2 regions of the Brucella sp. NBRC 12953 genome follow, and region 2 is predicted to be linked to the other one. Evidence: predicted binding sites of a transcription regulator. Region 2 holds the regulator's gene; the other holds the start of a gene.

Region 1 (4,480 bases), on a different contig from region 2:
TGAGGCCAACGCCACATTGCTGCTGATGCCCGCCTGGACGCAAGGTCACCATATCGGCCTTAAAACAGTCACCGTGTTTCCCGGCAATGCGGCGCGTGGCGCACCCAGCATCGCAGCACAATATCTGCTGTTCAGTGCAAGAAATGGCGCGCTGATTGCCCTGCTGGAGGCAGGGGAATTGACCGCACGGCGCACCGCGGCAGCTTCTGCCCTGGCAGCGCTCTATCTGTCACGCAAAGATGCAAGGCGCTTGCTCATTGTGGGAACGGGACGGCTGAGCAGCAATCTCGCCTTGGCCCATGCCACCGTGCGCAATTTCGAGGAAATTGCTATCTGGGGCCGCAATCCGCAGAAAGCGCGCGGCGTTGCCGATCATCTCCGCGCACAGGGCCTGCCGGCGCGCCCCGCCTGCGATCTGGAGAAAGAGGCACGCGCCGCCGATCTCATTTCCTGCTGCACCTTGTCCTGCGAGCCGCTGATCAAGGGGAGCTGGCTGAAGCCCGGCGCCCATCTTGATCTGGTCGGCGCCTTCACACCGCTTATGGCGGAAACCGATGATGAAGCGCTGCAAAGGGGAACGCTGTTTGTCGACACGCGCGCGGGGGCCTGTCACGAAGCCGGCGAAATCGTCCAGGCCATCCGGCGCGGGGCTATAAAACCCGACGACATCCAGGCCAGCCTTTGTGACCTTGTCAGCAAGGCCCATCCGGGACGAACCCACGCCGCACAGATCACAATATTCAAATCGGTCGGATGCTCGCTTGAAGATTTGGCCGCCGCCGAACTTTGTGTGGCCCGCGACAGCAGACCCTGCGCCGATGAACCCGCCTGAACAGCCAGCCTCCTCCAATGCCTCCGCGGCATGGGGGATCCCGCTGTTTTATGCCGTCGCCGTTCTGGCGCGCACGGCGGTGATTGTGGTCATTCCAACCCTGGCCTTCCGTCATTTCGACAATGCCAGCCTGGTCAGTGGCATCTATTTTATCGCCAGCCTGGGCGGGCTGGCGTTCAGCATGTTGCTGCCCGCGATCCTCAAAGCGATCGGCCCCTGGCGGCTGACGCTCGCTGGAAGCGCAATGGGCGTGTCGTCGGCCATGCTGTTCCTGCGATCCGACAGTGTCTCCATGCTCGCCGGCCTGTCAGCCTATCTGCTGATGGTGCAGCTGTTTGAAACCGTCTGCAATGTCTACGCGCTGCATATGATCCCAAGACGCGATCTGGCGCGCTTCGAACCGCGGCGCATGCTGATGGCAGGCGTTGCCTATGGCAGCGGTCCGGTCATCGGAATGACGCTGCTGCGCTACGGTTTTACATGGTCTCCCTTTCTCATCAGCGCCGCCTGTGCCATTCTCGCACCCGTGGTGCTGATTGTTCTGGTCGACGGCGTCCGCGAAGCTTTGCCCGCAGGCCCGGCACAACAACGGTCCGAACACGCAATCCGGCAGTTTCTGCGCCAGCCGCGGCTGCGCCTCGCCTGGATCCTGGCAATCGGAAGGGCTTCCTGGTGGCAGGTGTTCTTTGTCTATACGCCCATCCTTGTCATCACAGCAGGCTATGACGCCAGCTATACCGGCGCGATCACCGGTATCGCCTCAGGATTGCTGCTGCTCAGTCCCCTCTGGGGCATGTGGATGCGCAGTATCGGTCTGCGCCGCCATCTGACCATCGCCTATGCCACCTGCGGTATCGCCACCGCTGCCACCGGTCTGATCGCCGAATGGTCCTTGCCATGGGCAATGATCGCCCTGATGGCAGCCGCTCTGACGGCCAGTGGAATCGATAGCGCGGGCAATGCGCCTTTCCTGCGTTCGGTCAGACGACGCGACCGGCTGCAGATGGTGCCAATCTACAATACCTATCGCGAAATGTCGCAAATCGTGCCGGCCGCCGTCTTTACCCTCATTTTGATGTTTCAGGATGTTTCCCACGTTTTCCAATGGCTGGGCGTGAGCCTGATCGTACTGTCGCTTTACTGCAGGAATTTACCGCGCAGGGCATAAGTCGGCTCCAACTCTGCCGCGGCTGCCCCCGGCCTGACCGGCAAGCGCTGGACCCGCAGCGCATGCATCATCGTTGCGTGATCGCCTGCCGCGTTGCTGACCGTTGCCGATCTTAACCGCGGAGCGGCAGCGTCAACAGACACCATCAAGCAAGCTCGCGTCCGAGCAGGAAGGTCAGAATGGCGACGCCGCCGATCGCCACAAGATAGAGCAGCTTGTAGGGTATCGGCATCGGTAACTTCACTGCCAGATAGGCAAAGGGGCCACAGAGCATCACTGTAAACAGCGCGATCGATACGGTCAGCATGCAGGCAGTAACACAAAAATACGGCACGACTGCCGCGCGTCGAACCGTTGCTCACCCGATGCAAAAATTTCCATGGGATCAGATCTAGGCTATTTCAGTGCCGCACACAACCATCAGCGCGTTTGATTTGGGTAGACCGACTGCGAGACGACCCGCCAGAGTTGCCTGTTGAGTTTTCCACAAAGCCGGGGCCCGTGACCCATGCCGCGATGATTGCTGTATCATGAGTGCCGAGCGTCTCTGTCGGCAACGCGCTTTCATCATCGCAGGATCTCTGCTATGTTCCTTATTTGTTCGAGGCGACACGATCCGGTTTTTCATGAATGCAATCGACCCCACACCGCTGCGCAAGATCATCCATGTGGACATGGATGCCTTTTATGCATCGGTCGAACAACGCGACAATCCGCAGCTGCGCGGCAAACCTCTCGCCGTCGGGGGCGCAGCAGCCCGCGGTGTCGTGGCTGCCGCCAGCTATGAAGCGCGCAGCTTCGGCGTTCATTCCGCCATGCCCTCTGTGACCGCGGCGCGCAAATGTCCGGAGCTGATCTTCGTGAAGCCGCGTTTCGAGGTCTATCGCGCGGTCTCGCAGCAGATCAGGGAAATTTTCGCTCAGTACACGCCATTGATAGAACCCTTGTCGCTGGACGAAGCCTATCTCGACGTGACCGAGAATTTGAAGAATATGCCGATCGCAACCCATATCGCTGCCGAAATCCGTGCCAAGATCAAGCAAGTGACCGGCCTCAATGCTTCAGCAGGCATATCCTACAACAAGTTTCTGGCGAAGATGGCATCGGACCTCAACAAGCCGAACGGTCAGGCGGTGATCTCCCCAAAACAGGGACCGGCATTCGTCGCAAGCCTTGCCGTCAAGAAATTCCACGGTGTCGGGCCGGCGACCGCCGAAAAGATGTTGGGGCTGGGGATCAGGACCGGTGCCGACCTCAGGGCGCAATCGCTGCAATTCCTGACCCAGCATTTTGGCAAATCCGGACCCTATTTTCATGGAATCGCACGCGGATATGACGCGCGGCAGGTCCGTCCCGATCGGCCGCGGAAATCGCTTGGCGTCGAAGATACCTTTTTCCAGGATGTCGAGGATCTCGTTCCTGCCCTCGACCTGCTCAAGCCCTTGACCGAAAAGGTCTGGAAGGCGTGCCAGGCGAAAGGCATCAGCGGCAAGACCATCACCGTGAAAATAAAATATTCCGATTTCACACAAGCAACGCGCAGCAGGACCGCCGCGCGTCCCTTCACCAGCTGTCAGGAAATCATGGCGGCCGCAACCGCTCTACTTGCCAGCGTCTATCCGTTCCAGCGGGCGATCAGATTGCTCGGTGTCACCCTCTCCTCGCTTGTCACCGACGGCCTTGAAGACCAGCAGTCGCAGCTCGGTTTTGATTTATGACGGCGAACAAGCAAACAGGCGCGGCGCGCGCATCAGAACGCATCCGTGTCATTGATCTGGAGACCGCCGGAAACGGCAGCAATGATGTCTGCGAGATCGGTTGGCAGGATGTGGCGCTGAACGCGGATGGTCGCTGGGCGTTGACGGAACAACGCGGCGCTCGTTTCGTCAATCCGGGCCGTGCCATATCGGCTGAGACAATGGCCGTGCATCATATTCTGGACGCGCAGGTCGCCAATGCCCCGCACTGGAAAGAACTCGCACCGCTGATCCTGCGCAATGCGGGTGTCGCCGCTCTCGCAGCCCATCGCGCCGCTTTCGAACAGCGCTATTGCACGCCGCGGCTGACCGGCGGCCTTCCCTGGATATGCACCTGGAAATGCGCGCTGCGGCTGTGGCCTGAACTGCCGCGTTTTTCCAATCAGATGCTGCGCTATCAGCGGATGCCAGAAGGTCTGGTGCACGCGCTCGGATTGCCCGCTCATCGCGCCCTGCCCGATGCCTATGTGACCGCCCATCATCTGCGCGACATGCTGAACGCCGCATCGCTGCAACAGCTGCTCGCATGGAGCGCTGAACCCGGGCTTCTGCCGCGCGTCCCCTCGGGTCCGGATCGTGGCAAGGGCTGGGACCGGATAAGCACGGAGAGCCTCAACGCATTTCTACAGGACCGCGACGCCGATATCCGCTTCAGCGCCAGAACGGAACTGATCAGACGTGGGCAATTGCAGCGACCAGAAATCATCGCACCCCGACAAGGCT
Region 2 (4,480 bases):
CCAATACGACGATTGGTAGCGGGCTAACCGGCTTTGCGCGCCTGAGGGTGCCTTCGGGACCTGTGCGGCCGGGGAATTACGATTTTGCCTTCCATGCCTATTTCGGCGGTATCGGTGCCAACGGTTTCTTTCTTGGAACACCAAAGATTGCCGATGTGCCAGGACCAAACGACATGACGGCAAAAATTGCGAGTTCCATTGCTCAGTTACGCGTGCATGTTTCCGAACGTATTGCGGAAGTGCTCTCTGGTGAGGATGGCAGTGTTGCCGCAGCGCTCATAGCGGGTGAGCGAGCAGGGATCAGCGAAGAAACGAATGAGGATCTGCGCAAGGCAGGTCTGGCGCATATCCTGTCGATTTCCGGCCTGCATATGGTGCTGGCCGCTGGCGTTGTGATGATGTCGCTGAGGTCGCTGTTTGCTCTGATGCCGGGGTTTAGCGCCCGATATCCGGTCAAAAAGTTTGCGGCTTTTCTCTCGCTTCTAAGCTGCACATTTTATCTCGCCATGTCGGGTGCGGATGTTGCAGCACAGCGCAGTTACGTCATGATTGTCGTGATGCTCTGCGCATTGCTGGCTGACCGTGCTGCCATCAGTATGCGCAATCTTGCGATTGCGTCTGTCGCGATGATTGCAATTTCTCCGCATGAAATTCTGGGGCCGAGTTTTCAGATGTCTTTTTCAGCGACTCCGGGATTGATTGCTGCATTTGCATGGTGGAGCGACAGGAAAGCACGCAATCAAACGGCCAATGAAAATCGACGTTCTAATCCACGCGGATTTGTATCAAAAATGCTCGTTCCTGCGGTGGCGACAGGAGCAACATCGATTGTTGCCGGTATAGCGAGCGGAATATTCGCCGCCTATCATTTCAACAACACCGCACCCTTAGGCCTCGTCGGAAACGTATTGGCCCTGCCGGTTATCTCGATCCTTGTGATGCCCTTTGCAGTGCTGAGCTTGGTGTTGATGCCATTGCAGCTTGACTGGCTGCCATTACAGATCATGGGATTTGGTGTCCTATTGGTCAGGCATATTGCAAGTTTGGTCGCTAGCTTTTCTCCTGACGGCAATCCGGGCGTCATGCCTGCAAGCACGCTTATCCTCTGGACCGTAGCGCTTGTTATCGCGGTTGTTTCCACGACCCGGTTGCGATGGCTGGCTTTACCCTTTGTCATTGCCGGGCTTGTCGTTTTTATACGACCGCCATTGCCAGACATTCTCGTTAGCGAGGATGCAAAATTTGTGGCCGTGCGCCTACCTGATGGCAATTTCGCAGCCAATCGCAGCAGGCCGCCAAAATTCACAGGTCAAAACTGGCAGACAGCCTATTTGATCGAAACGTTTATTCCGCCGCAGATTGTAAAAAAGCAGAAGCTGGTATCCGCCACTGATGCGTTTGTCTGCGAAGAGGGACTGTGTACGATCCCTTTGCAGGACGGGCGGATGTTTGCTTATACCGCGCAGGAAGAGATGAAGGACATCGCCTGCAATATTGGCGATATCGTCGTTCTCGCGATAGCAGGCAAAAATCTGAGCTGCGAGCGCCCTGATGTGCTTGTGGTGGATCGAAAAGAGCTTGCCTTAAAGGGAACGCTTGAACTAAGGCTGGGGCAGAAGAAGGAGTCCTCGAAAGGCGAAGCTGCAACAGTTTCGGCTGTCCACGAAGTCGACAACGAAGATAAAATCTACCGATTCGAACCCGCAAAATCTCGTAAATTAGCCGGCTATGCAGATCATTTGAGCTTTGCCATTGATGCGCCAGCGAGGCCTTGGCACCTTCATCGTCTTTATTCGCGAGCAGCGCGGGGGCTAGCTGAGCGCGAATATCAAAAGAAGGCTGGCTCTGAAAAGAACTCTAAGCTCGAAGCGGCTCCAGCTTTTAAAGATAAGTCAGAACCGCTCTAGTTCATGGTTTTCTGGCAGACTTACAGCCGTTCCAGCTAAGAATGAATCGTTGGAACCGCTATAACTGATTGTTTTTACGCATTATCCGACGCATCGCAGCAGGAAAAGAAATCAGTCCGGCGAACCGATTTCCCTGCGGAGACGCTTCGCACTTTTGCCGGAAATACTATGAACATTAACCGCCACATATCTCACGGAAGTGCAGCGGTTATGTGTAAGATTTAATAGCGTCGGATCAGACCGATAAGCTTGCCCTGAACGCGCACGCGGTCAGGTCCGAAGATGCGGGTTTCGTAAGCCGGGTTTGCTGCTTCCAGCGCGATGGAAGCGCCTTTGCGGCGAAAACGCTTCAATGTCGCTTCTTCGTCGTCCACCAGTGCGACGACAATTTCACCCGGATTGGCTGTATCACCGCGTTTAATGATGACTGTATCGCCGTCAAAAATACCGGCGTCGATCATCGAATCGCCTTTGACTTCCAAAGCGTAGTGTTCACCGGCACCCAGCATTTCCGGAGGAAGGCTCAGTGAGTGTGTCTGATTCTGGATTGCCGAGATCGGCACACCGGCAGCGATGCGTCCCATCATAGGCACAGAAACCATTGTTGAGGAATCATTGTCCGCCATGACCGGAGCAGGGCGTGCCGGTGGAGGAGGGGGAGCTTTACCAAGGCTTCCTTCGATGACGCTCGGAGCGAACTTCTTCTGCGAGTTCAAGCCCGGTGCTATCGAATCTGGCAACCGCAGGACTTCCAGAGCGCGTGCTCTGTTAGGAAGTCTGCGGATAAAGCCACGTTCTTCCAAGGCCGTGATGAGGCGATGAATGCCCGATTTCGAGGCTAGATCGAGAGCCTCTTTCATCTCGTCAAAAGACGGAGGGATGCCCGTCTCTTTAAGACGTTCATGAATGAACAGCAGAAGCTCGTGCTGCTTACGGGTCAACATGCGCTACACCCTCCAAACCAGAATCAAATAAAAACAAAACCAGAACGAACACTATATGTTCCAGTCTTGTTCTGCAATGGTTTTAAAATGATTAATGAGGGCGGGAATTGATGCCGTTCGTTACAGCATCAATATTGTGCAAGCATCTCCAAGCGCTGCAGCTGGCGCATTTTCTTCTCTGATCAGTAGTGCATTGGAACGCACAAGAGCAGAAAGCATTGAAGAATCCTGAACTGGAAATGGCTTTACAATCAATGTGCCGTCGATTGCCTTTTCGACCGTCGCACGAACAAAGTCCCTACGATGATCGTTTGCATTCATTGGCTGACCAAATTTCGCGGGACGAATATCTGCAGTTAAGTCAGTGCCCGATAGCTTTGCCACCAATGGGCGCAGAAATACGAGACTGCAGACAAGGCTTGAAACCGGATTACCCGGCAGACCGATGACATGCACGGTTTTACCCGAAACTGTCTTGCGACCATACATCAGCGGTTTACCCGGGCGCATCGCGATCTTCCAGAAGTCGAGATCGACACCACAATTCTGTAAAGCCCCGTGAACGTAATCGCGATCTCCAACCGACGCGCCGCCAATCGTCACAAGAACATCGATGCCATCTTCGAGAACGGCACTAATTGCGGATTCGATCTTCGCAGGGTCGTCGATAATAATGCCCATATCTTCAGGCCTGCCGCCTGCGCGGCGAACGATTTCGGCGATGCCGACGCTGTTGGAGGCGACAATCTGGTCCGGGCCGGGAACTGTACCGGGCGGGACGAGCTCGTCTCCAGTCGCGAGTATTGCAATGCGGGGCTGTTTGAAAACGGAGATGGCTGCGTTGCCACTGGCCGCAGCAAGGGAAAGTGCCGGGGCGTCGAGTGCCTTGCCAACCGGAAGAACAACATCGGCGGGTGCGAAATCGAGACCCGCCCGACGAATGTGCCGACCTTTATCGAGGCCTTGCCGGATCGTCAGCTTGTCGCCGAAGCGCTCCGTGTCTTCCTGAATAACGATGCTATCTGCACCTGCTGGCATTGGTGCGCCGGTGAAAATGCGGACCGCCTGACCTTCGCCCAGCTGCCCATCGAAACGCTTACCGGCTGCTGATTCGCCAATTACCGTCAGTTCAAGCGGATAGCTGATGTTTTCAGGTGCGATCAGCGCATAGCCATCCATAGCAGAGCAATCAAAGGGAGGTTGCAGAAGGTGAGCTTTCACAGGTTCAGCAACGACGCGTCCACCGGCTGAAGTCAAAGGAACCTGCTCAGAACCGTGTGGCTCTGCCGAGCTCAGGATACGTGCAAGGGCTTCATCGACCGGGAGAAGGGACATTGGCTTCCTCTCGTAGAAAATAATCTCGTTATTTCGCTTGTTCTGCGCATTATCTCACACAGGCTGCTAAATGCTCATGCCGGAAATGCTTCGCTGCTTAAAGCAGATTAACTGCGGCCATGAATTGATTTGCCGCAAGTTCGTTTGAAAATCAGGCTTTCCAGTCGCCCGATTTGCCACCACTTTTTGCGGAAACGCGAATATCGGTAATTTCCATGTGGCGATCAACGGCCTTCGCCATGTCATAGATTGTCAGGCAGGTGACTGATACGGCAGTCAGCGCTTCCATCTCAA

What was found. The regulator LexA, encoded in region 2, represses DNA repair genes until DNA is damaged. The targets are predictions, from matches to a motif close to TGTTCNNNNTGTGTTCNG.
Positions count from the first base shown of each region.
Region 1: dinB (DNA polymerase IV) is a predicted target of LexA. The motif match lies at 2,588-2,605, and genes of this name have one in related genera.

Region 1 covers NZ_BAABSV010000014.1:4,064-8,543, reverse strand. Annotated here, with positions in the region: gene lhpI (bifunctional Delta(1)-pyrroline-2-carboxylate/Delta(1)-piperideine-2-carboxylate reductase) at 1-832, shown strand, start outside; gene ABWV94_RS22310 (MFS transporter) at 819-2,000, shown strand; gene ABWV94_RS22305 (hypothetical protein) at 2,146-2,307, opposite strand; gene dinB (DNA polymerase IV) at 2,627-3,718, shown strand; gene ABWV94_RS22295 (DNA polymerase III subunit epsilon) at 3,715-4,480, shown strand, end outside.
Region 2 covers NZ_BAABSV010000001.1:710,226-714,705, reverse strand. Annotated here, with positions in the region: gene ABWV94_RS03465 (ComEC/Rec2 family competence protein) at 1-1,907, shown strand, start outside; gene lexA (transcriptional repressor LexA) at 2,129-2,851, opposite strand; gene ABWV94_RS03455 (molybdopterin molybdotransferase MoeA) at 2,972-4,186, opposite strand; gene moaC (cyclic pyranopterin monophosphate synthase MoaC) at 4,338-4,480, opposite strand, start outside.